DNA from 2 places in the Priestia sp. 179-F W1.4 NHS genome. Region 2 is predicted to be linked to the other one. Evidence: a T-box and tRNA genes for the amino acid it is inferred to sense, from the RefSeq annotation. Region 2 holds a T-box; the other holds one or more tRNA genes.
The links. A T-box is a leader RNA that pairs with one kind of tRNA and senses whether it is charged. The one in region 2 lies ahead of thrS (threonine--tRNA ligase), so its partner is inferred to be a tRNA-Thr.

Region 1 (16,460 bases), 810 kb from region 2:
AGTGGGAAAAATCTTCTACAAAAGTGACAACCGATCATCCGACAATGCAGCGCCTTATTACAAGAGGACTTAACGACCTGCGCGTACTGCTAACGGATGTAGGATTCGGTGCTTTTCCTGTAGCTGGATTGCCTTGGTTTGGTGTGCCATTTGGAAGGGATAGTCTAATTGCAGCGCTTCAAATGCTGGCTTTTAATCCGGAAGTAGCAAAAGGAACGTTACGTACTATGGCAGCATATCAAGGAACGGCAAATGATCCATGGCGTGATGAACAGCCGGGTAAAATTATGCATGAAATACGTTACGGAGAACTAGCCAACACAAATCAAATACCTTTTACTCCATACTACGGAACAGTTGACGCGACACCATTATTTTTAATTTTGTTAACGGAATATGTGAAGTGGACGGGAGACTTCGAGTTTGTAAAAGAAATGCAAATGACTGTCGATGGAGCTTTGACATGGATCAATGAATATGGAGATCGAGACGGTGATTTATTTCTTGAATACCATCAAGAATCAAGTAAAGGAATTGCTAACCAAGGATGGAAAGACTCAGGGGATTCTGTTGTCCATCGCAGCGGTGAATATGCAAAAACTCCTATTGCTTTAGTGGAAGTACAAGGCTACGTATATCAAGCGAAAATGGGTATTGCTTCTTTATATGATCAGTTAAACAAAACAAATGAAGCAAATAATTTACGTGAAGAAGCTGAGCTGCTACGTAAAAAGTTCAATGAAGCCTTTTGGATGGAAGACGTGTCATTCTATGCCATTGCACTTGATGAACATAAACATCAAGTAGGAACGATTACGTCAAATCCAGGTCATGTACTTTTAACCGAGATGATGGATGAGGAGAAGCTGAACAAAGTAGCGGAAAGGCTAGTATCAGAATCTATGTTTTCGGGATATGGAATTCGTACAATGGCAGAAGGAGAAGCGGGTTATAATCCAATGAGTTATCATGACGGGAGCATTTGGCCGCACGATAATAGTTTAATTGTTCTCGGTTTGAGTAAAGCGAACAAGCAAACAGAAGTCAATAAAGTGATAAAAGGGCTGGTTGATGCAGTTGAGCATTTTGAATACGACCGCCTTCCAGAGCTATTCTGCGGCTATTCAAGTAACCTTGGCAAGCCTGTCAAATATCCCGTTGCCTGCTCACCTCAAGCTTGGGCAGCCGGCACGCCTTTAGCTTTCGTACAGGCGATGCTGAGACTGTTTCCTGATAGTACAGCAGGTACTATACAGATAAATCCTTTGCTCATAGACGATATGAATGAAATCTCTGTAGAAAACCTTGTGATTGGCAGTGGGAAACTTTCATTAACGGTTAAAAAAGAAGAAAGCGAAACTATTATTTACGTGAAAGAAAATACGACAAAATACGAGCTTCTATCTCAATGTAAAGTAAGAAATTATGTAGGTTAATGTTACTTCGACCGCGGCTTATTAAGCGTCAATTAATAAGCCGCAGGTCAATGAAATGAAAGGAGACAGCTAATGAAGAAGTGGATACTCGCTTTAAGTTTGGTTCTGGCAGTGGCTGGAGCAGCTTTAACTGGATGTTCAAATGTACAAGAAGTTTCTGGGGAAAATGGTCAAGTCGAAATTGTATTAGCCGGCTGGGGAGGCAACCCAACAGAGACGAAGCTGCTTAATCAAACTATTCAAGACTTTGAAAAACTCCATCCATCAATTCATGTGAAGCATGAAGTAATCACTGATCAATACATGGATATTTTAAAAACGCGTTTAATAGGTGGAAATGGTCCAGATGTTTTTTATCTTGATGCACTTGAAGCGCCGGGTCTTATTAATACAGGGGTTTTAGAACCTTTAAATTCTTATGTAAAATCTGATTTTGATGTTCAGGATTTTGAGAAACCATTATTGAAAGCGTTTCAAAAAAATGGAGAGACTTATGGTTTTCCAAAAGATTACTCCACATTAGGCTTATTTTACAACAAAAAGCTATTTAAAGAAGCAGGAGTAGAAGTACCAAAAACATGGGATGAGTTTAAAGAAGTTTCAAAAGTATTTAAAAAGAAAGGGATTCAAGCGTTTGGTGTCACGCCGGAATTAGCGCGTATCTTCTACATGGCGCAGGCAAACGGAGGAGACGTTGTAAAGAACAATAAGGCAAACTTTGCTACGAAAGAAGTCGTGGATTCTCTTCAGCCGCTCATCGATCAGCATTTAAAAGATAAAACGTCTGTACAGCCCTCTGATGTAGGCGCAAATTCAGGTACGGATATGTTTGCACAACAAAAAGTAGCTATGGTGATTGAAGGGAATTGGATGATTCCATTTTTACAGGAGTCCTTCCCAAAACTTGATTACGGTACAGCGGAAGTTCCGACAATAAACGGTCACAAAAATACGATGGCATTTACGGTCGCGTATGTAATGAATGCTGACTCAAAAAAGAAAAAAGCATCTTGGGAGCTCATTCAGTACTTAACCGGGAAAGAAGGAATGGAAACTTGGACAAGCAAGGGTTATGCATTGCCAACAAGAAAATCCGTAGCGGATAAGCTTGGTTTTGCTGAAGACGAAAAACGAGGTCCATTAGTAAAAGGAGCTGCTTATGCAACTGTCTGGCAAGATGGTCCGTATTTGCCTATTATCATGAATAACTTTAATAACCAGTTTTTAAGCGCCTTTTTGGGACAAAGTGATTTAGAAACAGCTTTGAAAAAAGCACAAAAGCAGGCAAATCAAGAGATTAGTATTTATGAATAAGGCTCGGCGGGGGAGTGGAGGAAATGAAAGACGGAAAAATACGAACGTACAAACCTCGTGATGTAGGGCAAGGATATGCTTTTATGACACCTACACTGTTTGTACTATTGCTGTTTGTTATTGCACCTATTTTTTATGCCATCTTTTTGTCTTTACATAAAGTTCAATTGCTGGGAGGAACTGAGTTTCATTTTCGAGGGCTTGAGAACTACATGAAGGTTCTTGAAGATGAGAAAGCTAAAATTGCTCTTTGGAATACGGTGAAGTATGTAGTAATTGTTGTACCGGTACAAACCGCATTGGCACTTATACTGGCTGCCACATTAAATGCAGGGCTAAAAGCAGAAAAAGTTTTTCGCATTATTTATTTTTTACCTACACTTACATCATCGGCTGTATTAACGCTTATTTTTATGTGGATGTACAATCAGAATGGGATTGTGAACGAGTTTCTAAAGTTTGTTGGTCTTCCAACTTACAATTGGCTTGGAGATCCTCAGGTCGCTTTGATTGCCATTATGATTATGAACATCTGGGCAACAGCTCCATTTTTTATGGTTATTTATTTGGCAGCTTTGCAAGACGTACCAGATTCGCTTTATGAAGCAGCTCAGTTAGATGGGGCTAATGTATTTCAACGATTTTGGCATATTACAGTTCCGAATCTGCGACCGGTTACATCATTCGTAGTGATCATGGGACTGATTGGTACGTTTCAGTTATTTGATCAATCGTTTATTTTCTCAGGAGGTTCAGGAGGTCCTAATAACTCGACTCTGACTGTTGTTCTGCTTATTTATCAATATGCATTTAAAAATTTAGGTACCATGGGGTATGCTGCAGCACTAGCCTTTATGCTGGCGCTCGTGATTTTGGTGGCAACGGTTATTCAGAGAAAGTTTTCAAAAGAAGAAAGTATGTACTAAGGGGGGGAAGAAAAAGATGAAGAAAAAAACAGGAGTCCTCATTTTATATACGATTTTCAGCATATACGCGCTGATTACTCTGATTCCATTTATCTGGGCGCTGTCAGCTTCTTTTAAAACGCTAGAAGAAATTGTGTCAGGTACGGTGAACTTTATTCCGAAACACTTTACGCTAGACAACTATAAACAAATTTTTGTGGAACAAAAGCTGTTCCCTCGCTGGATGTTTAATAGCTTATTCATTGCCGTAGTAGGAACAGCTCTGAATTTGCTATTTAACTCAATGGCTGGTTATGCCCTTGCACGCCTCAGTTTCCCGGGAAAGAAAAGTTTATTTATTATTATTTTAGCGGTGCTTATGATTCCTGGACAAGTAACGATGATTCCTAATTTTTTAATTTTAAAAGAGTTAGGCTGGTTAAATACCTATCAGGGAATGATTGTACCGGGAATGGTAAATGCGACTTTTATATTTATGATGCGTCAATTTTTTATTAATTTCCCAAAAGAGCTTGAAGAAGCAGCGGAGTTGGATGGGTTATCGAAGTTTGGAACATTCTTCAAAATAGTCCTTCCACTTGCAAAACCTGCCTTAGCAGCACAAACGATTTTTGTATTTATGGGGTTTTGGAATGATTTTATGAAGCCTTTAATTGTGATGTCTGATGAAAATATGTTCACGTTGACTTTAGGTCTTAACACATTTAAAGGTCAGTATATCAGTTATTGGAACTATATTATGGCAGCTTCCATGGTTTTTACACTTCCAATTTTGCTCATTTATGCGTTTTTTAACAAATATTTCATTAAAGGAATTTCGTTTACTGGAGGAAAATAAAAAAGAGGCTGGGATAAAAGTATTTTAGTTGGAATTACAAACGAACGATTAATTAAAAAATCATAATCGTTCGTTTTTTGTTGTTATGGTGAGCGTGAATTTCATATGTTTAGTTGCTTCTAGCTGTTGATTGAAGTTCACTCACATACTGATCAATCATCGTTTGCAGTTCCTCTAGGTTCGTTTTACTGTTGTTAACAGGCAGCTGCTTTAATGAATGCAGGGCACTATCCACAACAAACTTGCGTGGATTCGATTGTTTAAACATCTCTTCTTCAATAAAACTAATAAGCTCTGTGCATTTTTGACGTTCGAATTCATCCGTAAATTGTTTGTGAGCTTGCTTTTTTAAATCGATAAGTGCTGCGGAAATGTCCTGTTCTATTTGATTTTTAGTATTTGGGCAAGATGGAAGCCATTCTTTGATCGTTTGCGGATCGAGCAAAATGTCTCCTGAACTTGCTACTTCGTCTACAAGAGGAAGCAGACGCTTAACGCTGTAAGTTATAATCTCATGGGGATCAGTCTTTGTACCATTGACCATAAAATTATAGTGAAAGTTGCGGTGAAGCATGCCAAGAAACATAATTGCACAATCTAGCAGATAAGGTTTCTTTTCTTGTCCAAATAAATCAATAAACCGTTTGTAGAACCAGTTTACTTCAATGAACTGGGTTTTTTTTATGTATGCTTTTAAATCAGGATCATTAGAAACAAATACTTCTTCAAGTAACGTAAAAAATTTATGTTTGTGATGGTTTTTCATCTGCGCATCGATCTGTTTAATAAATACATCTACATCGGTCAGACTTTTACCAACCAGCAGCTGATTGCGCTCTTGTTCAATTGTTGTATGAAGCCAGGTAAAAACAGCGATTAACAATTCATTTTTTGAAGAAAAATAGTTGTAGAATGTTCCTTTTGAAATGCCGCTATAATCAATGATGTCTTGAATGGATGTAGCTTGAAATCCCTTTTCAACGAAGAGATGGTGTGCATTTTTTACAACTTGCTGTTTTCGATTATTCATTATTATCACCTAAATGTAAAATTAGACTCATGGTCCAACTTCATGATACATGATTTAAAGCGTTTACACAAATGTTCTTTTCAGAAAACTGAACGATATCACGACAATTTATTGGTATAAAAGGATTATAGGACTAAAAAAGTTGAGAAAATAAAGAACGTGAACGTAAGATTTTTCACTTGCATAAATTGGACTCACAGTATAATATACTCTATGTAGAACACGTGTCTAAAAAAATGAACCTAAAGTATAAGGAGGTACAATAATGAGTCGATCGATAAATCAAATGGAAAAGCCGCCTTATGGCATAATTGCTATTTTGTTAATTGGCGCTTTTATCTCATTATTGAATGAAACGTTATTAAATGTGGCGCTGCCGTCTATTATGAAAGACTTAGATGTGACAACGTCAACTGTCCAGTGGCTTTCTACTGGTTATATGTTAGTGAATGGTATTATGATTCCAACTACCGCTTTTTTAATTCAGCGCTATTCTGTCAGAGGCTTATTTTTAACGGCGATGACTTTATTTACAGCAGGAACAATACTTGCAGGTGCTTCGCCCGTATTTTCTGTGTTGTTAACCGCTCGTATTATTCAAGCGTCAGGCGCAGCTATTATGATGCCGCTTTTAATGAACGTATTGCTCACAAGTTTTCCATTAGAAAAACGCGGAGCTGCGATGGGGATTTTCGGTTTAGTTATGATTTTTGCTCCGGCAATTGGTCCTACATTATCAGGATGGCTAATTGAACACTATGAGTGGAGAATGCTGTTCCACCTTGTTACGCCAATCGCAGCCATTGTATTAATAGGCGCTTTCTTCCTATTAAAAGACAAAAAAGAAAAAGTGGAAATCAATTTGGATTTTTTATCCCTTTTGCTATCTACAATTGGATTTGGCGGACTTCTATACGGGTTTAGCTCAGCAGGGGATAAAGGCTGGGATTCTGTGGAAGTATACGGTACCATTATCGTAGGAGCTGTGGCTCTGATTTTATTTATTACACGTCAGTTCAAGCTTAAAACACCGATGCTTGAATTCCGCATTTTTAAATATCCAATGTTTGCTTTATCATCAACGATTTCGATGGTGATCACAATGGCATTATTCTCAGCCATGCTGCTAATGCCAATTTATGTTCAAACGGTACGGGGCATTTCTCCTCTTCATTCAGGATTACTAATGCTTCCAGGTGCGCTGCTAATGGGTGTGATGTCACCGATTACCGGAAAATTATTTGATAAATTCGGAGCGCGTGCATTGGCTGTAACGGGTCTAACGATTACAGCCGTTACGACGTATTTCTTCAGTAACTTAGAGCTTGATACGACCTATACAACGCTCATTACGCTTTACACGCTTCGTATGTTCGGAATGTCTATGGTGATGATGCCGGTTATGACAAACGGATTAAATCAGCTTCCGCAGCGTTTTAATCCGCATGGTACTGCGATGAACAATACGCTTCAACAAGTATCGGGAGCCATTGGTTCGGCTCTTTTAGTAACGGTGATGTCAAACCGTACAGCTACTCATGCAAAAGAGCTCGCTCAAGATGCAATGAGCGGAGCAGGAGCAGCTAATGCAACCGCAGCCGGGGCAGCTCAAATGAAAGAACAGATTGGGATGCAGGCAATGGTACAAGGGATTAACGATGCGTTTGCTGTCTCAGTAGTCCTAGTGGTGGTTGCCTTAATTCTTTCATTCTTCATGAAACGCGCAACGCCGGCAAGTGAAGATGAAGTGATAAAGGAAACAGCAGCACGTGAGCAGTTTGCTAAATAAAAAAATCCCCGCTGAGACAGCGGGGATTTTTTTTAGCTTGTATATCTAAAGCTTAAGCCCATTTTCTTTAATAATTTCCTGTAACCGATGGACGTTTGATCAGCCATAATATGCGCTTCCATCTGCAGGTCTAAAGGCAAGTCTTCAGGTTTTTGGTTTTCAACCATTTCACGGTCTTCGTCAAAGACGCGAAGGTTAAAGTCATACACACCTTCAACGGGAGAATCTTTGTCAAAGTTTCGAGCGATTGGCGCGAATAAACGTGTTTCGCGGGCTGAAATAGGAGAGACTGCATTCATAATCCACAGCTCTGCGCCTTCTGGGAAGTATACTTTTAGCGTAGCTGTAAACGGGGGATAAACATCAAAGACGCGAAGCCATTTAAAATCAGGTGGATTTAAATGCTGCTGTTCTTTGGAATAATTGCTCACGGTGCTCGTATATTCTACATGAAGCCCATAGTCTGTATCGCTTACTTTATATTTAGGCACAAAGGCGTTGTTTCGATCACCAAATGTGTCTGTGTGAACCCAAGCAAAATGAGCTACGTCTAAAAAGCCTTCCATTTGACGACCGGCTGAACCCATGATATCAAAGCTCGGACAAACAATTTGCTGAAAATCAGGGTCCTCCCACGCATCGAAATAAGGCAGGTTATCTTGTTCTCCTGTCAGGGACGTCCACACTAATCCATATCGTTCAATAACTGGATAGACGGCCATACAGAGACGGGGAGAAATGTTGGCGTCAGGGTGAGCTGGAATTGACGTGCATGCGCCGTCCGTTGCGTAGCGGAAGCCGTGGTAAGGACAGACAATTTCATCATCTTCCACCCAGCCCATGCTAAGCGGGGTGCCTCGGTGAACGCATAAATCACGTGCCGCTACAACTTTGTGTGTGGTGCGGTATAAAACTAGATTTACATCTAGTAATTTTACGGACGTTGGTTTTTCTGTTACATCACTGCAGCGTGCGACGGGGTACCAATACTTAGCAAGCGTCGTCCAATCTTCCAGGCTGAACGTGCAGTCTCTTGGGTAGGGAGTTGCCGTTTTTGATTTTGTCATGGTTGGTTGTTGTTCCATCTATTTTCTTCCCTTCTTTTGTAAGCTATTTTACTAAGGGTAATATAAAAAAAGAAAATTCACACAATTTATGTAAGAAGTTCTAACATGAAATATGGAACTTTGTAGAAAGTGCGAATTTCAGAAGACGCAAATTAGAGAATATACCAATAAAAAAATTTAAAAAGCGCTTCCTAAATAAATTTAAACGTGATATAATTTTCCAAGACGCTGGTGTAGCTCAGTAGGTAGAGCACTTGCATGGTAAGCAAGAGGTCGCAGGTTCGATCCCTGTCGCTAGCATACTCAAAAACCTTCTTTCTTGTTGAAAGAAGGTTTTTTTATTTGGATTGGCTTTAAATTTATTCTCCGAATTATTCTTCCCCGCCTTGTGAAAACTTTAACAGTTTGATAGCCTTATTAGGAGGCTGTTAGAAAACATGTATATCTTTTCCACTATGTCTTATGAATCATATTTAGAAATATTCTTAAAAGAATGTTTATTACCTCTAAGTATTGGGTACACGAAACTAGGGGTTAAATTTCAACAGGGAGTGTGAACGATAATTTGATTACGTTTAAGAATGTGTCAAAGCAATATCCAGACGGTACGACCGCCGTGAAAAATATTAATCTAGAAATAAAAGAAGGAGAGTTTTTCGTTTTAATTGGTCCGAGTGGATGTGGAAAAACAACCACCTTAAAAATGATTAACCGTCTTCATGATATTACCGAAGGAGAACTATACATAAAAGATAAGCTCGTATCGGACCACAACATACATGAGCTACGCTGGAACATTGGTTATGTGCTACAGCAGATTGCTCTTTTTCCTCATATGACCATTGCTGAGAATATAGCCATTGTACCGGAGATGAAGCATTGGAAGAAAAACAAAATCAAAACGCGTATTGATGAACTGCTTACCTTGGTAGGACTAGACCCAAAGCAATATCGAAACCGAAAGCCGTCTGAGCTCTCAGGTGGCCAGCAGCAACGTGTAGGTGTAGCACGTGCCCTCGCAGCTGATCCTCCCGTTATTTTAATGGACGAACCCTTTAGTGCCCTCGATCCGTTAAGCCGCGAACAGCTTCAACAAGATGTTATTAGCTTAAAAGAAAAAATCAAAAAAACATTTGTGTTTGTTACGCATGATATGAGCGAAGCCATGACGCTTGGAGATCGTATCTGCCTGATGAAAGATGGGGAAATTGTTCAAGTTGGCACCCCGGAGGAATTCATTCAAAAGCCTAAAAATGAGTTTGTGAAAACATTTATTGGAAATCAAGGAAATACTTTATTTGAGACATTGGATATGTTTGTCAAAGAAAGTGAACAGCCAGACGTAGAACCTACCGAAGAGCTAGCTTCAACCGCCACTGTTCAGCAGGCAATGGACGCCCTTTACGACCATGAAGCAATAGCTGTGAAAAAAGGGAGCAAACGCATTGGCGTTGTAACGCGCAAAACTCTATTAGCGTTTCTTTCTGATAAAACGAAAGAAGGAGGAACGCTGTAATGAATGCACTAAGCGCATTATTAGATCAACGAGGAGATGCCCTGTTTCAAGCTCTTCTTGAACACATTCAAATTTCACTACTGGCTCTTGTGATCGCCGTATTAATTTCAGTGCCGCTTGGACTGTACTTAACGAGGCATGACCGCATTGCTGAACCGATCATTGGCGTAACAGCCGTACTGCAAACCATTCCTTCACTCGCTTTATTAGGATTACTGATTCCTCTTGTCGGAATTGGAACCTTTCCCGCGGTTATTGCACTGTTTTTATATTCGCTTCTTCCTATTGTACGAAATACATATACCGGAATTAAAGAAGTGGACCCATCTTTAATTGAAGCATCCAAAGCCATGGGGATGAACTCGTGGAGACGATTAATCAAAGTAGAACTTCCTCTAGCGCTTCCTGTCATTATGGCCGGAATTCGCACAGCGATGGTACTCATTATTGGTACAGCGACAATCGTGGCTCTTATCGGAGCAGGCGGACTCGGAAGCTTAATTTTGCTTGGTATTGACCGAAGCGATAATAGTTTGATTTTATTAGGAGCCGTTCCAGCAGCATTATTAGCGCTTATTTTTGATGGAATTCTGCGAACGATTGAACACTCTGCTAAAAAAGGGTCCAAAAAACGCTCGTTCATCATGATCATCGTATTAGTACTTATTCTTGTTTCTCCGTTTGCAGCGATGAGCGCAACAAAACCAGACCTTGTTATCGGAGGGAAAATTGGTGCAGAACAAGATATTTTAATCAATATGTACAAAGAATTAATTGAAGATCAAACCGATATGAAAGTAAACCTTCGTTCGTCGCTTGGGAAAACGGTATTTGTATTTGAGGCTCTGCGTAACAAGGAAATTGATTTGTACCCTGAATATACGGGGACAGCCATTGTGACGCATCTAAAGGAACAGCCGGACAGCAAAGATGAAACACAGGTGTACAAGCAGGCAAAAGAAGGATTTAAAAAGAAATTCGGGCTTGTCTATTTAGATCCAATGAAGTTTAATAATACGTACACATTGACCGTGACAAAAGAATTTGCCAAAGAAAATAATCTAACGACCATTTCAGATTTGGCAAATGCAACAGATAAAGTAAAAGCAGGATTTACGCTTGAGTTTAAAGATCGTGAAGACGGCTACGTAGGCATTCAAAAAGAATATGGCCTTACTTTCCCGAATATTAAAACGATGGAGCCGAAGCTTCGCTATCGCGCTGTTGAAAAAGGCGATATTAACATGCTTGATGCTTACGCAACGGATCCCGAAATCAAACAGTTTGGTTTAAAAGTCTTAAAAGACGACCAGCAGTTCTTCCCTCCGTATCAAGGAGCGCCTGTACTTCGTGAAGATACGCTAAAAGAGCACCCTGAACTGAAAAGAATCTTAAATCAACTGGGTGGTAAAATCAGTGACGACGAAATGCGTGAAATGAACTATCAAGTAAATGCAAAAGGAAAAACGGCTGAAGAAGTCGCTCATCAATTCTTACTGAAAAAAGGATTAATTAAAAAATAAAAATGAAGACAAAACGATCCGTACAAAAGTATTTTAGCTAAAAGAAGATCCGAACGATAAATCGTTCGGATCTTTTTATTGGCATGGTGGACGTGGCTTTCATATATGTAGGTGCTTCTAGCAATTGATTGGAGCGCAAGAGGCAATTCATACTCGATCATTTACCCCATTTGTTCTTCTTTATATTGGCGTGATTTCGTTATGTTTCAATCTCTTTTTGCTGTGAGAGAAGCATTAATGAAAATACGATTTTATGAACAAGCTAAAGGTACCAAATTTGTTTTTTGATGGAGAGGGGGCGCCGTTATGAATTCATTTTTTGCGTGTCATCCTGTACAACATTCTTTTCAGCTTTTTTCAGTTGAACACCTTGTAACTTTAGCCATTATCGTGATCATAGGAACAGTTATTTTTTTGTGTCGAAAGCAGCTGCGAAAAAAGAGGTTTGTGTTCATTTTGCTTTCACTCGTTCTAATTGCTTCAGAAACGGCCTACCAGGCTTGGGAAATCGGATGTCATCAGTGGTCCGTTGAAACTTCTTTGCCTCTTCATCTGAGTGATATAGTCGTGCTGCTGGCTGCTGTTATGCTGATAACCAAAAGCAGATTTCTTTTTTATTTTGTGTACTTCGCAGGAATCAGCAGCTCTGTTCAAGCGATGATTACCCCAGACCTTGGCGGCTATGCGTATGCCCAGTTTCGCTATGTGCAGTTCTATGTATCGCATGGCGGTTTGGTACTTGCTTGCTGTATGCTAATTGCTGCCTGCAGATATGAGCCGACGTTTCGTTCTTTATGGGTAAGCGTAGTATTTGTTAATCTGTACGGAGGTTTTATCTATTTCATGAATCGTTTACTGGGTGCGAATTATTTATACATGATGAAAAAGCCAGAGCACGCTTCCTTGCTGGATGTTCTTGGACCTCATCCTTGGTATTTAGTATGGATTGAAGGAATTATGATTCTTAGTTTTCTTGTCCTTTATCTTCCGTTTTGGGTACATAAAAAAATTAAAGGTGATAAAAGCAAAGTCAATTTTATTGAAGCAGAATGATAATACTGGTAATTTATAAGTGTAAACGAACTCGGATTTCCTGAAGTAAAAGGAAAGAATGAGTGAACAAGCCGTGAGAGGCAAGCGTAAAAAATAGAAAAGAAAAAAGCAAGCACAGACATCAGAAGGAGAGTATCAAAATGAAAACACTGGTTATTTTAGCGCATCCAAATCTAGCATCTTCTCGTATTAATAAAGCGTGGGCAGAGCGAGTAAAAAAAGAGGAGGATGTGTACGTTCATGATTTATACGCAAACTATCCCGATTTCAAAATTGATGTAGAAAAAGAGCAGGAGTTAGCTGTTCAATTCGATCGTATTGTTTTCCAATTTCCATTTTACTGGTACAGCTCACCAGCACTCTTAAAAGAGTGGCAAGATGTTGTTTTAACATACGGATGGGCTTATGGAAGCAAAGGTACTAAACTTCAGGGAAAAGAGTTTGTCGTAGCTACTTCGACAGGAGGCCCTGCAGAAGCTTATCAAGAAGGGGGATACAACCGTTACCCAATGAATCATCTGCTTCTTCCTTTCCAAGCTATGGCAAATTTAACAGGTATGAAGTTCCAAACTCCATTTTTATTTCAAGGAGCAGGCGGTGACCTGAGTGACAAAGTTATTCAAGATAGCGCAGAAAACTACGCTCAATTACTAAGATAATAAAAAAAGCCGCGTCAAAGCGGCTTTTTAATTTGCGTTTGTTCGTGAGAAAGAAGTAAGCAGCTTTTGAGGAGCAATATCTAATCCTTCAATCAGTAGTCCTGTCATAGCCGTTAGACTCCCGACTTCAAAAGATTCCCCAGCTCTCCAAAATGCTGATTCACCTTGTTTGATATAAATTTTTAGTCCGTTATCGCCAGCTACCCAGCCTTCCCCGTGAACGACTAAAAGAAGCTGTGGAATCGTAGCTTCTTGACGGGGGGTATAATCATTTTCTTGAAAAGATAAAAAGCTGATTTTGACATCTCCAGTATGAGAAAGCAATGGGTTTACTTTATAGGTAGAATGAAGAAAGGAACGCTCTTCTTCAGATTGAAAACCATATAATTTCATCATTTCATCTCCTTGACTAAAAAATATAAAAAAGAAGTCCTTCTCTTTTCATATACGCATACAGGAGAAAAAATAGAACTCCAAAGAAACGGCTGTTTTCTAGAAAACAACTCTATTTTATCTCCATTTTTTGTCGAAGCTGAAAATTTTTTGAAGGATAGGGAGGAAAAACAGAAGTTTTTTTGAATAGTATAAAAAAAGGTGTCCTCTAATGGACACCTTTTCCTAATTTAAAAATGACTGTAACGCTTGTTTGTTTTCTTCAAGGTCGATGCTTAAAACAGCACCAATACCGGATATTCGTTCATTTGAATAGGAACCTTCAACCGGTAAACGAAGAGATTTTAAATCTGGCTGATTTCCAACTAAAAAATCTTTTCCTATCACAATAAATGTTTTTGGCGGAATATTTGTATCCACATATGGATCAATGACACCCCATAGCTTAGGAGCTTTCGCCAGTGTCTTTACTTGAAGAGCTTCATCCATTAATTTACCAATCACTTCTTGTTGACGCTTCACGCGCCCGAAATCACTTTGGCTATCATGGCGGAATCGCACGTATCCTAGTAATTTATCTCCGTGAAGAGTTTGTTTTCCAGGTTTTAGCGTCATGCCAATTCCTGATGACATTTCGTGTGGCACGGTAACCGTAATTCCCTCAGGGGCAATCGTATCCGCAACTTTAGAAAAACCTTTAAAATCAACAACGGCATAATAGTTTACATCTATGCCGAAATTTTCTTTAATTGTCTTACGCATTAGTTCGGGCCCGCCAAATGCATAGGCTGAATTTAATTTGTTTTTGCCATGTCCAGGAATATCCACATATGAATCACGCATCAAAGAAACAATTTTAGGCTGATTGCTGTCTTTGTCATAATGAGCAATCATAATTGTATCGGCACGCGAATGTTCTTCACCTCGAGAGTCAATTCCAAGAAGCAGCACATTCATGCTATCTAAATTGGCACTTGCACCATTAAAATCAAACTGTCCATCTTTCCCAAAAGCTCCGTCTGCTTCTGCTAACCCTTGTTGGTATTGATAATACACATATGCACCAGCGGCGATTACAAGAATGAGAAAGAAAAGAAGTAGCTTTCTAAAGCGTTTCTTTTTTCTTTGCTTTTTTCTTTTATGTTGTTTACGTTCTGTACGTTCTTCCAAATGTCTCACCATCGCATTCAAAAATATTAATACTTTTTTGTTTGAAGCCAATTATGCAAAAAATTATAAAACGACATAATAAAATTAACACTAAGGAATTAGATTAGCAAGTACGTTCACTAGTAAATCTGCGAAGACAGCTAAAATAAGAGAAGGGTATAAATAGAAGAAAGAGGAAATAAAGGTTATTTTTTTCGAGGATATTTGTTATAATCTATCATAGTTAGGGAAAAAGTTCTGTCTTTTAAGAGTGGAATATGAGAAAAGTCTCTGTTTGTTGAGAATCAAATATAGGTCTAAGTGTAGAAAAAAGGAGTGAAGCGAATGAGTATATATGTGTCATCTTCGAACCTTGTGCTGATTCCAGAAGCGGCGTTAAGTCATTGGAAACCTTATGGCGCGGGGGAATTGACCGGAGCTATTATTTCAGGTAAGGATAGTGCTGAAATAATTAAAGAGCTTAATCAATCGTCTATTCTGCCTTTTACAAGTTTTTTCTATCGAAAGCATTTTGTTATTCTGTTTGATAAAGAACAAGTGAAAAATCATTTTGAACAGCTGCTTTTATTATATAAATCTCAGGGCTATATTTTTTATTCTTCTACTTTATACGATGATCATTGGTCCCAGGTCCTTGAAGGAACCAAGCAGCTGCTAACGGTAAATGGACAAGTGGTGCCGGTGCTTGAGCTTGAACAAAACGGTGAATTTGACGTTGTGCGTGATGAAAGTGGTCTGCACATTGTGATAGATGATGACGAAGACGAAGAGAAGCAGCTAGAAAAAAAAGTTCATGAGCTCCCGCTTGAAGAAGGTAACTATTTTATTGGCGATCCGGGATTTGTTGAAAACCGAGACATGCTGGTAAAAGAATATTTTCCTAAAGGTACGTACGAATTTATTTATAGATACGGAGAAAATGGCTGGCTGATGAAAGTAAGTATTCAGCGAAAAGCGATTAAAGAGCAGCTTACTACTCTTCACGCGGCTTTGTCTTAACCTCTATTCATTGTACAATATTGCTAAATAACTATGTTATAATAGTAATATTGCACAATGAAAGGGGTTTTTTTAATGGAAGCACGTTTGCAAAAAGTCGTATCATGGCTGAAGGAAAAGAATGTAGAAACGGCCTTTATTTCGTCAACTGAAAACGTATTTTATTTAACTGGATTTCACACGGATCCGCATGAGCGTCTGCTTGGTTTATTTTTATTTAATGAAGCGGAGCCGATGCTTGTTTGTCCATCAATGGAAGTGGGTCAAGCAAAAGAAGCCGGCTGGAAATTTGATGTGATCGGATATGAAGACCATCAAAATCCTTGGGAACTTATTAAAGAAGCTTTACATAAACGAAACGTAATGGATGTGAAAAAAGTTGCTGTAGAGAAAGAGCAGCTGCTGTATGCGAGAGCTGAAGAACTGCTTAATTTATATCCAAATGCTGAGCTAGTCGGAGCAGAAGAGAAATTAAATCAGCTGCGTTTAATTAAAGATGAGCGTGAAGTTGAGATTCTGCAAAAAGCAGCTGCATTAGCTGATTTTGGCGTAGAAGTAGGCGTAGCTGCCTTAAAAGAAGGCGTTACGGAAATGGATGTTCTGGCTAAAATTGAATACGAGCTAAAGCGAAAAGGAATTCGTGAGATGTCGTTTTCAACGATGGTGTTATTTGGTGAAAAAACGGGAGAAGCGCACGGGAACCCAGGTCTTCGCACGTTAAAGCCAGGAGATATGGTTCTCTTCGAT
Region 2 (16,460 bases):
AAAATATGGAATCACGGCTGCGCAAATCATTGATATGAAGGGTCTTATGGGAGACAGCTCAGATAATATCCCAGGTGTGCCTGGAGTTGGAGAAAAAACAGCCTTAAAGCTATTAAAAGAGTTTGAAACCGTTGAAAATGTATTGCAATCTATCGATCAAGTCAGCGGTAAAAAATTAAAAGAAAAGCTAGAAGATAATCGTGAATCAGCCATCATGAGTAAAAAGCTTGCAACTATTTATTGCGAAGCGCCTCTTGAAGTATCTGTAGAAGATGCGAAATATGACGGGTTTGAATCTTCAAAGGTCATCTCTTTATTTAAAGAGCTTGGGTTTAATTCTCTGCTTGCTAAATTTGGTGAATCAGCAGAAGAGGAAGCAGATTTTGAAGAACTGACGTTTGAAATAGTGCAGGAAGTTCACGATGATATGTTAACAAGCGAAGCAGCTCTGATCGTAGAAGGTTATGAAGAAAACTATCATCACAATCAGCTGCTCGGTTTTGGAATCAGCAACAAAAACGGCCACTATTTTATTGATAAAGACACAGCTCTTTCATCTCCCAAGTTTACAGCATGGCTAGAAGATGAAGATGTAAAAAAGACGGTATTTAATGGAAAACGTACGATTGTATCGTTAAAATGGGCGGGGCATGAAATTAAAGGAATTGAACATGATGTAATGATTGCTTCTTACATCTTAAATCCCGCTGAAGCAAATGATGACCTAGCGACAATTGCAAAATTAAAAGGATATCATCAAGTGCAATCAGATGAAGCGGTGTATGGAAAAGGAGCTAAGCGAAGCATTGCGGAAGCTGCTCAGCTAGCTGAGCATGTTATAAGAAAAGCAGCCGCCGTAGCTTATTTAAAAGAAGTGTTGGAAAAAGAATTGGTTGAAAATGAACAGTTTGAGCTGTTTGAAAAGCTTGAAATGCCTCTTGCCATTGTCCTTGCCGATATGGAATATCAAGGGGTGAAAATTGATCGGGCGCGTTTGGATGAAATGGGCGAAGATCTTCGAGAACAGCTTGAAAAAATTGAAGCGAAAATCTACGAATACGCTGGACAAGAATTCAATATTAATTCACCAAAGCAGCTAGGAGTTGTTCTTTTTGAAAAAATGCAGCTTCCAGTCATAAAGAAAACAAAAACAGGCTATTCCACATCAGCTGATGTATTAGAGCAATTAGCTAGCGCCCATGATATTATCCCAGAGATTTTACAATACCGTCAGCTAGGAAAATTACAGTCTACGTATATCGAAGGGTTAAAAAAGGTTATTCATGAAAGCGATGGAAAAGTTCATACCCGCTTTAATCAAACGTTAACTCAAACGGGAAGGTTAAGCTCAGTAGATCCTAACTTGCAAAACATCCCGATTCGTCTTGAAGAAGGTAAAAAAATAAGAGGTGCGTTCGTGCCTTCACAGCCTGATTGGTTAATATTTGCGGCGGATTATTCACAAATTGAGCTGCGCGTACTGGCTCATATTGCAAATGATGAAAAGCTAATTGATGCGTTTAAGCATGACTTAGATATTCATACGAAAACAGCGATGGATGTGTTCCACGTCGAAAGAGAAGAAGTAACGTCGAATATGCGCCGTCAGGCTAAAGCAGTTAATTTTGGAATCGTCTATGGCATCAGTGATTACGGTTTATCGCAAAGTTTAGGAATTACAAGAAAAGCAGCGGCTACTTTTATTGAACGCTATTTAAAAAGCTTCCCGGGTGTACAGGAGTATATGGATACGATTGTGCGCGATGCAAAAGAAAAGGGATACGTAACAACGCTCTTGCACCGCCGCCGTTACTTGTCTGAAATCACGAGCCGAAACTTTAACCTCCGCAGCTTCGCTGAGCGTACAGCTATGAATACGCCTATTCAAGGGACAGCAGCTGACATTATTAAAAAAGCAATGATTGAAATGGATAAGCGCTTAAAAGATGAAAATCTTCAGGCTAAGCTGCTGCTTCAAGTACACGATGAGCTGATTTTTGAAGCCCCAGAAGAAGAAATTAAAATTTTAGAGAAAATCGTACCACAAGTAATGGAGCATGCTTTAGAGCTAGAAGTTCCGTTGAAAGTAGATTATTCTTACGGAAAGACTTGGTACGAAGCAAAGTAGTGGAAAAAGGATGTGACAAACGTGCCAGAATTACCAGAAGTTGAGACCGTCAGACGTACGTTGATTGAATTAGCCAGTGGTAAGACCATTGAGCGTGTAACCGTTAAATGGCCTAATATTATCAAACGTCCTGAGCAAGTTGAGCAGTTTTGTGACGCGCTTGTTGGACAAACCATTCGAGATGTTGAACGCAGAGGTAAGTTTTTGAAAATTGTACTCGATGATTATACGATGGTTTCTCATCTGCGTATGGAAGGAAAATATGCTCTCCATGAAAATGCAGACGAACCAGATAAGCATGTACACGTCTTTTTTCACTTCACCGACGGAACAGAATTACGATACCGGGATGTAAGGAAATTTGGTACCATGCACTTATTTAAAAAGGGAGAGGAAGATCTGTTTCCTCCTCTTATTGGCCTTGGACCTGAACCGTTTGACGAAACATTTAATCCAAGTCAGTTAAAAATGCGAATCGGCAAAACCTCTCGAAAAATCAAGCCGGTTTTACTCGATCAAAATGTCGTGGTTGGGCTAGGGAATATTTATGTAGATGAAGCACTATTTCGCGCAGGGATTCACCCTGAACGAGTGGCCAGCCAATTAACAGACGAAGAGTATGAAAAATTGTACGAAGAAATTGTAGCGACCCTTCAAGAAGCGGTGAAACAAGGGGGAAGCACAATTCGCACGTATGTAAACACACAGGGGCAAATAGGCATGTTTCAGCAGCAGCTTTACGTGTACGGAAGAAAAGGCGAATCCTGTAAAATTTGCGGTACCCCAATTGAAAAATTTGTTGTAGGCGGTAGAGGAACACATATCTGCCCAAATTGTCAGCCGGCTAAAAAATAACAATGGATGGGCTCCTTTCATATACTACGTATAGACAGAAGGGAAAGGAGTCCTCTCATCATGATAACATTTTCTTTACTTATTCTTGCTTTTGCCGTAAGTCTTGACAGCTTTAGCGTTGGCCTGACATACGGACTTCGAAAGGTGAAAATCCCGCTGAAATCCATTTTTATTATTTCATGTTGCTCAGCATTTTCTTTAATGTTTTCTATGTTTTTAGGAAAGGTACTTACGCATCTATTTTCAGTGGATGTACTAAATAAAGTAGGCGGAGGTATTCTTGTTCTACTTGGAATGTGGATTTTATACCAGTTTTTTTGTCCGGCAGATTCATCTCGAGTGAAAGAAGAAAAAACATTAGTGAAAATTGAAATTAAGTCAATTGGCTTAGTCATTAACGTATTGAAAAAACCAACGGCAGCAGATTTAGATAATTCAGGTTCCATCACTGGGATTGAAGCATTTATACTTGGAATTGCATTATCTCTTGATGCATTTGGAGCAGGGTTTGGAGCAGCTTTATTAGGTTATTCGCCGTATGCTTTAGCAATTGCTGTAGCTCTTATGAGTTCACTTTTTTTAAGTGCTGGCATACAGTTTGGCAAAGTTTTTTCACGTTTATCATGGATGAAAATGTTTTCCTTTTTACCGGGAGTTCTGCTTATTATTTTAGGTATTTTTAGATTTTAAATAAAGCGATAAAGGAGAGGCCAATGTCAATTGTAATTGGATTAACGGGCGGAATTGCTAGTGGAAAAAGTACGGTAACCGGAATGCTGAGAGATATTAATATTCCAGTAATCGATGCTGACCACATTGCAAAAGAAGTCGTCGAACCAGGAAAAGAAGCATATAACCAAATTGTAGAGACGTTCGGCCGTGCCATTCTTCACGAAAATGCGGAGATCAATCGAGCGGCTTTAGGGGGAATTGTGTTTTCTCAAGAGGAAGAACGTAGAAAGTTGAATGCAATTGTACACCCTGCGGTAAGAAAAGAAATGCTTTCTCAAAAGGAAAGGTATATCGAGGAAGGATATGATGCTGTGGTATTAGATATTCCGCTGCTGTTTGAAAGTGATTTGACGCATTTAGTCGATAAAGTAGTGGTTGTATATGTCGATGAGCCTGTGCAGCTAGAAAGGTTAAAATCTCGTAATGATCTCTCGACGAAAGATGCCTATGCACGTATCCACGCACAGCTGCCTTTGATTCAAAAAGTAGCCTTAGCCGATGCGGTGATCAATAACAACGGACCTGTAGAGGAAACAAAACAACAGCTTTTAAGTATATTAGCCCTATGGCTAGATTAAAGAGGCTGAGATAAACGTATGTTAGCTGAAGGGAAATCCGAACGAGCTTGATTCTTGAGGTAGAATCAAGCTCGTTCGGATTTTTTTATTGAGAATATTTACGAGCTTCTAAAAAAGAATGTGTTAAATATCTGTTCTCGCTATATACATATAGTAAAACTTAATTAAAATAATTTATTAAAAAAAATTAATATTATTCACTTTTTAAATATTTATGTTATACTATTCAATATAAAAAGTTAAATAGTATAACACATATAGAGAGGGGTATAGCCATGAAAGCACGTATTGCCATTAATGGTTTTGGGAGAATAGGAAGAATGGTTTTTCGCACAGCGATTATAGAGGAGAATTTAGATATTATTGCTATAAATGCATCTTATCCAGCAGAAACATTAGCACATTTAATCAAATATGACTCTATACACGGACCATTTAATGGAGATGTTAAATGTGATGATGATGCGCTAATTGTTAACGGTAAAAGAATCCAGCTATTAAATTCACGCGATCCGCTGAATTTGCCTTGGAAAGAGCTTGGGATTGATTTAGTTGTTGAAGCAACAGGGAAATTTAATTCAAGAGAAAAAGCGCAGTTACATATTGAAGCAGGTGCTAAAAAAGTTGTCTTAACGGCACCGGGTAAACAAGAAGATATTACTATTGTGATGGGCGTAAACGAACGAGAGTTTGATGTGAATCAGCATAACATTATCTCTAATGCCTCTTGTACGACAAATTGTCTAGCTCCAGTTGTCAAGGTGTTAGACGAAGCGTTCACAATTGAAAACGGTTTAATGACGACCGTTCACGCATATACAAATGATCAAAAGAATATTGATAACCCGCATAAAGACTTGCGAAGAGCCCGTGCGTGTGCTCAATCAATTATTCCTACAACAACTGGAGCAGCCAAGGCGCTTTCATTAGTTCTTCCTCATTTAAAAGGAAAGCTTCATGGAATGGCGCTGCGCGTTCCTACGCCGAACGTATCGCTTGTCGATTTAGTTGTGGATGTAAGGAAACCTGTGACGATGGAAGATGTTAATCTAGCGTTCATTAAAGCTGCTGAAGGACCATTAAAGAATATTTTAAATTTAACAATGGAACCACTCGTATCAATTGACTTTAATACAAATCCTCATTCAGCGATTGTAGATGGACTATCGACTATCGTAATGGAAGATCATAAAATTAAAGTGTTAGCTTGGTACGATAACGAGTGGGGCTACTCTCAGCGCGTAGTCGATTTGGTAAGATATATTGCTGCAGAAATGCGTAATGGATCAAAGATAAGAGTAAGCTAAGAAAGCTATAGATTGCTTTTTTAAAAAAACAGGGAGCTATCGCCCTGTTTTTTTTGTTTTTATTCAAAAGAATAGGGAAAAGCAATAAGATAATCATGCAAAGGAGTGTTTCTTTTCCTCAATTTTAATAAAAAAATGAATAGTCGTTTAGCAGCTTTTACACACTGTCTCACGAGAATACAGGGGTAATTTGTATAGGTCTATCTGCGGGAACAATCTTTAATAAAATCAAAACACGTATTGCAAAATAAATGTAAACAAAGTATACTATGTTTCGTGAACTTCTTGTGTACCTTTCGGTGATGTGGCTACTTAAAGGGTTAGGACCTCTTTGGACTAACTTTCCCCCGTGGTAGTTAACATGCTATATGGCGAAAGAACTTCATGTTTAACGATTAAAAATTGTTAAAGGGGGAAATATCATTATGGAAACAATGGGTCGTCATGTCATCTCAGAATTATGGGGATGCGATTTCGATAAGTTAAATGATATTGATTATATTGAAAAAACGTTTGTTGATGCAGCTTTAAAATCTGGTGCGGAAGTTCGCGAAGTAGCGTTCCATAAATTTGCACCTCAAGGTGTAAGTGGCGTTGTTATTATTTCAGAATCACATTTAACGATTCACAGCTTCCCAGAGCATGGTTATGCAAGTATCGATGTTTATACTTGTGGTCATTTAGATCCTACAATCGCAGCAGATTATATTGCAGATGCTCTAAGTGCACAGACACGTGAAACAATTGAATTACCACGTGGAATGGGTCCTGTTCAGGTAAAACAAACTAAAGCGAATGCACTTTAATAGTGTCGATTGATTACGTAAGTTAAGAGGTGTATTACACACCTCTTTTTAGTATATAAATTTTTAATATGCAAAAACAAAGGGGATAACAACATGGGGGTAGTACAAGTAGTTAAATCTTTATTTTCTAATCATGTAGAAACAAGCGATCGTCATTCAGATCCGACTCTAAAAACGCATTATTACAAAACAACGGCTGGGAATGCATTTAAGCAAGTTCATGAAATGTTGAAGCATATGCAAGGGATAGAGATACTTGCTGCGTATGAAGAGCGAGGAGAAATTAGCTTAAACGTTGTAAAAGGAAGAAAAGCTTTTGTTGTGATTACCATTATTAGCGTACGTCCTCTTGAAACCGCTATCGATTTTTCTGCTACAACAGAGTCAAAAGTGGTGCCAGTTGATTTTGGTTTTAGCAAAGAACTTGTACGTACGCTTTATAAGAGCTTTGATCAAAAACTTATTCCTCTTTCTTCGTAAGTTCCTTATCATTTTTGAATTTCAGGAAATAAAATGGGGAAATTCCTTTTCCTTTACTTGTATTCAAGCCTTGTTTTCTATAAGATGGAATAAAGTAAATCCTTTAATATAGCATCGTGTTTGATAAAGGAAATGATGATGACAATCATAATAAATGGCGAATAGCCGGCTAACATAGATGAAAATTAACTTATATGAGAGAAAATAAAAAGAAAAACAAGGTTTATTATTGGAGCTGAGAATATGAAGTGCCCATCCTGTCATTACAATGGAACGAGAGTGCTGGACTCGCGCCCTGTAGAAGAAGGCCGCTCTATTCGTAGAAGACGTGAATGCGAAGAGTGTCACTATCGTTTTACAACTTTTGAGAAAGTAGAAGAACTTCCGTTAATTGTTGTAAAAAAAGATGGAGCGAGAGAAGAGTTCAGCAAAGACAAAATCCTTCGAGGGTTAATTAAGGCGTGTGAAAAACGCCAAGTAAGCTTAAAACAACTGGAAGATACCGTACACGATATTGAAACAGAGCTGCGCAGTCAGGGTACATCAGAGGTGCAGTCAGATGTGGTAGGAGAAATGGTGATGGAGCGATTAGCTGCTATCGATGAAGTCTCTTATGTTCGATTTGCTTCGGTATACCGACAATTTAAAGACATCAATGTATTTATTGATGAATTAAAAGATTTAATTAAGAAGGAACGACTGTAAAAGAGCTATTGAAGTATTCTTTAGGCTCTTTTTTTGTCATTTCTATTACTTTAAAAGTAGGTAGGGAACGACATGAAAGAACAACATTGGAAAGAAATGATACCGGTCGATCGTTATGTTGTTCGTTCGAGCGGCATACTGCAGGAATACGACCGAAAGATTTTAACAATGCTCTATCAGCCGTTGGTGGGTACGACGTGTTTTGGTTTGTATATGACGCTATGGAGCGAGCTGGAACAAGATCGTTTATGGGGAAAAGAGTCTACGCATCATCACCTAATGTCAATGATGCAAATTAATTTGAAAGCTATTTACCATGAGCGGTTAAAATTAGAAGGTATTGGTTTGTTAAAAACATATATTAAGGAAGAAGATGATGTTCGTGTGTTCATTTATGAGCTCATTCCTCCTCTTACGCCCCATCAGTTCTTTAACGATGGCGTGTTAAATGTATATTTATATAACCGACTAGGAAAATCCATCTTTCAAAAAATAAAAAATTATTTTTCGGATTCACTCGTGGATGATCAATCGTTCAAAGATGTGACGCATTCATTTAACGATGTATTTAAATCAGTTAAAGCAACGGAGCTGGCTCCAAGTTTTCAGTCTGAAAGCAAGGATGTATTTTCTCCTGATGCTCAAACGGACTTTATAGATTCTTCAAACCGTGCTTCTATTGAGATGAGCCCGGATTCCTTTGATTTTGATTTATTTTTAGCAGGCCTAACAGATTCAATGATTTCGAAAAGGTCCATTACATCTAAAGTAAAACAAGCGATTGAAAAGTTAGCTTTTTTATATGGCATTGATCCTCTTCAAATGAAAAATGTAGTGCTCGATTCGCTAAATGAGAATGATCAAGTTGATATTGAATTGCTTAGAAAAGCAGCACAGTCCTTTTACCAATTTGAAAATGGAGAAGCACTTCCCAATCTAAGCGAACAAATTCAGCCTCCTATGCTTCGTACCATGCAGGAAAAGCAGCCTCAGACTAAGGAAGAGCAGCTCATTCAACAGCTAGAAGTCACCTCTCCTCGACAGCTATTGATCGAGTTTTCAGGGGGGGCAGAGCCATCAAAAGCAGATTTGCAAATGATTGAAGAAGTGATGTTTAATCAAAAGCTTTCACCAGGGGTAGTAAATGTTCTGATTTACTATGTTATGCTAAGGTCCGATATGAAATTATCTAAGAGCTATGTAGAGAAAATTGCTGGACACTGGGCGCGCAAAAAGGTACAAACTGTTCAAGATGCCATGAATTTAGCTAAAAATGAACAGAAAGAATATCAGAACTGGACCGAGGCAAAGCAAAATAAAAAAACGGCCGGACGAAAAATTGTGCGTAAAGAAATGGTGCCAGAGTGGTTGAGCGATGAAGAAAAAGAAGAGAAAAAGCAGCCTTCAAAAGAAGTGGATGGATTTGAAGAAGAAAAACGAAAGCTACAAGAAGAGCTCAAGCAGTTAGATCAAGAGCTAAAACAAAAGCATAAAGAATAAAAAGCAGGTATGATAGAGATGAGGTGAAAAAGATGAAGCCTATCAATGATTCACTAAATCAGTTAGTGAACAAAAAGGATTTTAAAGCACGTTTAGAAGCATTAAGAAACAGTATTCTGTCTAATCCCGAAGTTAAAACGTTTCTGCAAGAGCATCGCCATGAGTTAGATGAGCAAATGGTCGACCGAGGCTTGATGAAGATGCATGAATTTATCGATCAGAGCAAATGCTGTGACAAATGCCCTTCTCTGCAAAGCTGTGTCAATATGGTGAAGGGGTATCACCCTCAGCTGGTTGTAAAAGGCCGTAATATTGATTTACAGTATGAACGCTGTCCTAGAAAAGTACAAGAAGATGAGCGAAAAGAACAAGAATCTTTTATTCAGTGTATGTACGTGCCCAAAGAAATTTTACAGGCAACGATGTCTGATATTGAAATTGAGCAGGGAAGATTTGAAGCCATTAAATTAGTAAGAGATTTTGTGCGAGAATATGAGCCAAATAAGAAAATGAAAGCTTTATATTTACACGGTTCGTTTGGTGTGGGGAAGACGTATTTTCTTGGAGCAATTGCCAATGCGTTAGCCGAAAAGAAAGTGAAATCTACGATTCTGTATGTCCCGGAGTTTTTGCGTGAGTTAAAAGGTTCGTTTCAAGATCAAAGCTTCAATGAGAAAATAGAGTATGTCAAAAAAGTACCGGTTCTTATGCTTGATGATCTCGGAGCAGAATCTGTAACGAGCTGGATGCGAGACGATGTGCTCGGAACCATTTTACAATTCCGCATGCTCGAAAATTTGCCGACATTTTTCAGCTCGAATTTAAATTTTAAAGAGCTTCAACATCATTTGACTTATACCCAACGAGGCGAGCAGGAAGAGCTCAAAGCCGCTCGTGTCATGGAACGAATTAAGTCTCTAGCCATTCCCGTTGAAATGAATGGAGAGAATAAACGAAATAGATGAGCAGGTCGTTTTACATTTCTTGTAACGACTTGCTCATTTTTTTGCATGTTGCCCCATATACATTAATAAAGCGTGTCCAAAGGGGGGCTATGAGGAATGAAAATATTCTTTAAATATGTAGAAGACGCAGTCATTGTATATGAGTCTTTATGCGCGAAGCGAAGCGCTTTATCATATGGTTCACAGTGCTTGAAGTTGGTGAATAATCAGCTTTTAGTTATTGATGAGACATACAATCGAGAGGCCATTTTACAAGACATGGTGATACCGGTATTAACGCACGTGATTTTAAAAAAGAAAGAAAAAAAGATGATGGTAAACATATTAAAAGAACAATTTTTCTATTCAGAAGAGGAAGAACAAGATTTGCTGCTTCAAATTATGGGGGGGATTATGGAAGGAGAGAGAGGCGAAATTCCGCAAAAAACATTTTCCCTTCCAAGAGAATTACTTATCCGCCAGGCTCTTCAAGACTTCTTCATTCATAATGTAACATTCACCTTTGAGTCTTTTCTCCAATTCCGTTTAAAAGAATATCAAGAGCGGCTGCGCTATTATGCTGAGCTGGCGATTGATGAATATAAGCTTGAACAAGACTATCAAATTCTTATTCATCAGCTGCGTCAAGCAGCTAATGAAAGACAGTCATCTACAGGCGATGTGTATGTAATGCATTTGAATAAAAACAAGTTTGTATTGTACGACCAAAGCAGTAGATATGTTCCGGAGCGTGAATGTGCAGCCCTAGCAGAGGCCTTTCTATCTGAACAAGAATCAGTATACATAGACTCAACTATCATCGCGCCTTTGCTGAGTTTATCTCCAGCTGCTATTCATCTGTATAGCGACCAGCATGATCATGATTTTGTTTATACCATTCAAAATATTTTTCAAGAAAAAGTGATGTTATACGAAAAAAATGAATTTCCGTTTGATCAAAAGCAAAATATAACGTGAAAGGTTGATTTCTATTTTGAAAATGAATATAATAAATGCATATTGAAAAACAGCTATATGTCACAAGTTATGATGAGGACATGAGTGTATATTTACGGTTTATAGAGAGGGAGATCTAGGCTGAAAATCTCCTAACACGGAATATATTCTTACCACCTCTAAACTTCAGTAGTAAACGAGCAGCGTCTCTAGTAATTACTGACGGAATTTCCGTTATAAAACCTCGAGCCGCTTCGGGTTATTTGGGTTATCCAAGATACGAAGAGGAAACAAGGGTGGTACCGCGTGTATACACAACTCGTCCCTTTTTATAAGGGACGAGTTTTTTGTTTTTACAAAAAGTTTATTAGTTATGTTAAAGGAGTGGAAAGTTGTGTCAGAAGTAATCAAAATGACATTTCCTGATGGAGCTGTTAAAGAGTATCCAAAAGGATCATCAACAGAAGATATTGCGGCTTCTATTAGCCCGGGATTAAAGAAAAAAGCATTAGCAGGTAAAGTAAACAGCGAGCTGCTGGATTTACGTACGCCAATCGAACAAGATGGCAGTCTTGAAATCATTACGCAAGATGCTCCTGAAGCGCTTGAAATTATGCGCCATAGTACAGCGCATTTAATGGCTCAAGCAATCAAACGTTTATACAAAGATGTAAAAGTACAGCTAGGTGTAGGCCCGGTTATCGAAAATGGGTTTTACTATGACATCGATATGGAAGAATCAATTACTCCTGAAGATTTAGGTAGAATTGAAAAAGAAATGAAAAAAATCGTTAATTCAAATATTGAAATTGAACGAAAAGAAGTTTCTCGTGAAGAAGCCATTCAACTTTTTAAAGAAGTTGGCGATGAACTAAAGCTTGAATTGATCGATGCGATTCCAGCAGGTGAAAAGGTGACGATTTACCAACAAGGCGAATTCTTTGATCTTTGCCGAGGTGTGCACGTGCCGTCAACAGGTAAAATTAAAGAGTTTAAACTATTAAGCGTAGCAGGTGCTTATTGGCGCGGAGACAGCGACAATCAAATGCTGCAGCGTATTTACGGTACAGCATTCTTTACAAAAGCAGATTTAGACGAGCATCTTCGTCTTCTTGAAGAAGCAAAAGAACGTGACCACCGTAAACTTGGTAAAGAGTTAAACTTATTTACAAATTCTCAAAAAGTAGGACAAGGTCTGCCTTTATGGCTTCCAAAAGGTGCGACGATCCGCCGTATTATCGAGCGTTATATCGTAGATAAAGAAGTAAGCCTTGGTTATCAGCACGTTTACACGCCGGTGCTTGGAAGTGTAGAACTTTACAAAACGTCTGGTCACTGGGAGCACTATCAAGATGACATGTTCCCTGCAATGGAAATGGATAACGAAGACCTGGTTCTTCGTCCAATGAACTGTCCTCATCACATGATGGTGTACAAACAAGGTATTCACAGCTATCGTGAGCTTCCAATCCGTATTGCTGAACTTGGAACAATGCACCGCTACGAAATGTCAGGAGCATTATCAGGACTTCAGCGCGTTCGAGGCATGACGTTAAATGATGCACATATCTTTGTACGTCCCGATCAAATCAAAGAAGAATTTATTCGTGTGGTTCGCTTAGTTGAAGCGGTTTATAAAGATTTTGGATTTGAAAATTATTCATTCCGTCTATCTTATCGTGATCCTGAAGATACAGAAAAATACTTCGATGATGATGCAATGTGGGAAAAAGCACAAAGCATGTTAAAAGATGCAATGGATGAGCTTGACCTTGATTATTATGAAGCTGAAGGCGAAGCGGCATTCTACGGTCCAAAACTAGATGTTCAAGTTAAAACAGCTCTTGGTAAAGAAGAGACGCTATCTACGGTTCAATTGGATTTCTTACTTCCTGAACGCTTTGATTTAACGTATGTAGGGGAAGACGGAAAACAGCATCGACCTGTTGTTATTCACCGCGGCGTGGTGTCAACAATGGAACGTTTTGTAGCTTTCTTAATCGAAGAATACAAAGGAGCTTTCCCAACGTGGTTAGCACCTGTACAAGTTCAAGTGATTCCGGTATCACCTACGGTTCACCTTGAGTATGCAAAAGAAGTGCAAGAACAGCTTCAGCTTGCGGGTATTCGCGTGGAACTTGATTCTCGCGATGAGAAAATTGGCTATAAAATCCGTGAGGCTCAAATGCAAAAAATTCCTTACATGCTTGTTGTAGGGGATAAAGAAGTAGAAGATAAAGCAGTAAACGTACGTAAATATGGTGAGCAGAATTCAGAAACAGTGGATTTCCAAGCCTTTTTACAAAATGTAAAAGCAGAAGCATCTCGTTAATGAAAAAAGCAGAGAATTGAAATTCTCTGCTTTTTTATCTAACATTTATAAAAAACTGTTGCATAAATGGTTTTCCTTTGATACAATAACTTTTGTTGTGAAAAAAGAACGAAATCATTGACTTTTGTCTTTGTTGATACTATAATAGCTTAAGTAATTGAATACTTGTTTATACAGAAGAAGAAGCACCCGCTTCTCACCTGAGTGACGCATAAAGCAGTTAGCAGGTACATCGTATCTTAATTAAAACGATAGAAGTGTGGGTGCAGTATGTACTCACACTTTTTTGTGTGAGTTAATAATCGGTCTAAGCAAGCGTATTCGCTCATTAAACCTTGGAGGTGGCTACTTATTAGCAAGGACATGATGGTAAACGAGGGCATTCGAGCTCGCGAAGTTCGTCTAATTGATCAAAATGGTGAACAATTAGGAATTAAATCAAAAAATGAAGCATTAGAAATTGCTTCACGAGTAAATCTTGACTTAGTAATGGTTGCTGCAAATGCGAAACCGCCGGTATGTCGTATTATGGACTACGGTAAATTCCGCTATGAGCAACAACGTAAAGAAAGAGAAGCTCGTAAAAACCAAAAAGTTGTAAACTTAAAAGAAGTTCGTTTAAGTCCAACAATTGATGAACATGATTTTAACACTAAACTTCGTAACGCACGCAAGTTCCTTGAAAAAGGTGACAAAGTGAAAGCGTCTATTCGCTTTAAAGGTCGTGCCATTACTCATAAAGGGATTGGCCAAAAAGTACTTGAACGTTTTTCACAAGCTTGCGAAGATGTAAGTTCAGTTGAATCGGCTCCTAAAATGGAAGGCCGCAGCATGTTCTTAGTCTTGGCACCTAAAAACGAAAAGTAATAGAACGAGGAGGAACACCCCATGCCAAAAATGAAAACACATCGTGGCGCTGCAAAGCGTTTCAAAAAGACTGGAAGCGGTAAATTAAAACGTGCTCGTGCTTACACAAGCCATTTATTCGCTAACAAATCTACAAAACAAAAGCGTAAATTACGTAAAGGTTCTTTAGTAAGCAAAGGTGACTTCAAACGTATCCGTCACTTATTAGATAACATTAAGTAATTTGGGTTGAGATAGAAACAATACAGGAGGTAAACAATTATGCCACGCGTAAAAGGCGGTACAGTAACACGCAAACGTCGTAAAAAAGTTTTAAAATTAGCTAAAGGTTTCTTCGGTTCGAAGCATAGATTATATAAAGTTGCTAATCAGCAAGTTATGAAATCTCACATGTATGCTTATCGTGACCGTCGTCAGAAAAAACGTGACTTCCGTAAATTATGGATCACACGTATTAATGCAGCTGCTCGTATGAACGGTCTTTCTTACAGCCGTTTAATGCACGGTTTAAAATTAGCAGGTATTGAAGTTAACCGCAAAATGCTTGCTGACTTAGCTGTAGCTGATGAAAAAGCATTTGCTGAATTAGCAACTGCTGCTAAAAAAGGCTTAGATAAGTAATGAATATAAAGTCTCGTCATCTTTAGATGATGAGGCTTTTTTGCTATCGGAGGACATATCATGAATGAACTGCTGCTTACCTATTTTATTGTTATTAACATAGTAGGGATAGGAATGATGTATAGAGATAAACAAAAAGCGAAAAGACATGAATGGAGAATTGCCGAAAGCACACTGTGGACGGTAGCTGCTATCGGAGGAGCCATTGGAGGACTGATTGGTATGTATTGCTATCGTCATAAAACGAAGCACACATCGTTTACAGTAGGTTTTCCTATTCTTGCCGCTCTTGATTTACTTTTCTTTTTTGTTATCAGCTGAGCACAAATGATTTTGTGCTCAGTGTAAAAATTCTCGAACGGGGCTTTTCCAGCGAATAGGAGCATTTGGATACATGTTGTGTACGTGATTTTCCAGCAGCTTGAAATCTTGTTTTTGCAGTTCATGCAATCGAGATGGATCTGTTAACACCATTGTAATCGACAAAGACTCTGGTTCATTGGGATTGCGGTATTTTTCTCCTTCAAATAAAATACCTTTATACGTTAGTAGAAAATTTTTGCGGATATTCGTTTTTTCGTCAACGACAAAAAATTGCTGATGTTCCTGAGCTGCTACAAGCTTCCGCTTTGGACTGCGAAAATGCTGAACCAGCTTTAATAGTGTGTAAGCAACAAGCGCGAAAATGAACACGCGAACGATAACAATAACAAACATAACGCTCCCTCCTTTACAAGGCACAGTTTTCTTACTTTACGTTTCAGTCTCTAAAAAGTTTCACGATTTTTGATATAATTTCTTTATTGGTTTAAAAAGAAGAAGATATACATAATTACAGGAGTGATTACATTGAATTTACAACAGCTATTTACCATGCAGCGCCAGCTGGATCAGCATATAGAGGACAAGCATCAGCTTCATAAGGAAGACTTGGTTCCAAGAAAACTTTTAGCTCTGCTTGTTGAAATGGGAGAGCTGGCAAACGAAACGCGCTGCTTCAAATTTTGGAGCGTTAAACCTCCGGCTGAAGATGCTGTTATTTTAGAAGAATTTGTGGACGGCGTACATTTCATTCTTTCTTTAGGTATTGAAAAAGGATACGATGATTTAACTGAGCTGCCAAAAGTAAAAGCAGCTGGTTCAAAAACAGCACAATTTTTACAGGTATTTGCACAAGTTTCTGCTTTCGAGCAGGACCTGTCAAAAGAAAACTATGTGAACATGTTTGCATCTTACATGACGCTTGGCGATATGTTTGGTTTTTCTGCTGAACATATTGAAGAGGCGTACATGTCAAAAAATGAAGTGAATTTTAAACGCCAAGAACAAGGATACTAGAAATAAAGGGATGGGAAATTTTACTTCAACCTCTTTTTAGCTATAATAGAGGTATACATATGAAAGGGGTAATCCATATGACAAAGTTAGATGAAACATTGACGATGCTTAAAGCACTAACAGATGCAAAAGGAATTCCTGGAAATGAGCGTGAACCGCGTGAGGTTATGAAGAAATATATTGCACCTTATGCAGATGAAGTAACGACGGATGGGCTAGGCAGTTTGATTGCAAAAAAAGTAGGCAACGAACAAGGGCCTAAAATTATGGTAGCCGGTCACTTGGATGAAGTTGGTTTTATGGTGACTCA

Region 1: it encodes a tRNA-Thr, which carries the amino acid that the T-box ahead of thrS (threonine--tRNA ligase) is inferred to sense. The anticodon was not compared.

What each region holds. Positions count from the first base shown of each region.
Region 1 covers NZ_JBIQFF010000001.1:955,475-971,934, forward strand. Annotated here, with positions in the region: gene ACH0CI_RS04885 (amylo-alpha-1,6-glucosidase) at 1-1,436, shown strand, start outside; gene ACH0CI_RS04890 (ABC transporter substrate-binding protein) at 1,509-2,750, shown strand; gene ACH0CI_RS04895 (carbohydrate ABC transporter permease) at 2,774-3,676, shown strand; gene ACH0CI_RS04900 (carbohydrate ABC transporter permease) at 3,693-4,514, shown strand; gene ACH0CI_RS04905 (TetR/AcrR family transcriptional regulator) at 4,624-5,544, opposite strand; gene ACH0CI_RS04910 (DHA2 family efflux MFS transporter permease subunit) at 5,810-7,333, shown strand; gene ACH0CI_RS04915 (aromatic ring-hydroxylating dioxygenase subunit alpha) at 7,366-8,418, opposite strand; tRNA gene ACH0CI_RS04920 (tRNA-Thr) at 8,628-8,700, shown strand; gene ACH0CI_RS04925 (ABC transporter ATP-binding protein) at 8,966-9,916, shown strand; gene ACH0CI_RS04930 (ABC transporter permease/substrate-binding protein) at 9,916-11,439, shown strand; gene ACH0CI_RS04935 (YwaF family protein) at 11,746-12,492, shown strand; gene ACH0CI_RS04940 (NAD(P)H-dependent oxidoreductase) at 12,633-13,151, shown strand; gene ACH0CI_RS04945 (hypothetical protein) at 13,179-13,544, opposite strand; gene ACH0CI_RS04950 (LCP family protein) at 13,770-14,726, opposite strand; gene ACH0CI_RS04955 (hypothetical protein) at 15,039-15,713, shown strand; gene ACH0CI_RS04960 (M24 family metallopeptidase) at 15,789-16,460, shown strand, end outside.
Region 2 covers NZ_JBIQFF010000001.1:141,011-157,470, forward strand. Annotated here, with positions in the region: gene polA (DNA polymerase I) at 1-2,128, shown strand, start outside; gene mutM (DNA-formamidopyrimidine glycosylase) at 2,150-2,983, shown strand; gene ytaF (sporulation membrane protein YtaF) at 3,044-3,673, shown strand; gene coaE (dephospho-CoA kinase) at 3,697-4,293, shown strand; gene ACH0CI_RS00705 (glyceraldehyde-3-phosphate dehydrogenase) at 4,569-5,600, shown strand; gene speD (adenosylmethionine decarboxylase) at 6,026-6,406, shown strand; gene ACH0CI_RS00715 (hypothetical protein) at 6,500-6,886, shown strand; gene nrdR (transcriptional regulator NrdR) at 7,130-7,591, shown strand; gene ACH0CI_RS00725 (replication initiation and membrane attachment family protein) at 7,664-9,091, shown strand; gene dnaI (primosomal protein DnaI) at 9,124-10,056, shown strand; gene ytxC (sporulation protein YtxC) at 10,153-11,013, shown strand; T-box leader at 11,074-11,322, shown strand; gene thrS (threonine--tRNA ligase) at 11,366-13,324, shown strand; ribosomal protein L20 leader region at 13,496-13,618, shown strand; gene infC (translation initiation factor IF-3) at 13,688-14,191, shown strand; gene rpmI (50S ribosomal protein L35) at 14,213-14,413, shown strand; gene rplT (50S ribosomal protein L20) at 14,453-14,812, shown strand; gene ACH0CI_RS00760 (DUF1294 domain-containing protein) at 14,873-15,133, shown strand; gene ACH0CI_RS00765 (hypothetical protein) at 15,152-15,529, opposite strand; gene ACH0CI_RS00770 (dUTP diphosphatase) at 15,662-16,150, shown strand; gene ACH0CI_RS00775 (M42 family metallopeptidase) at 16,228-16,460, shown strand, end outside.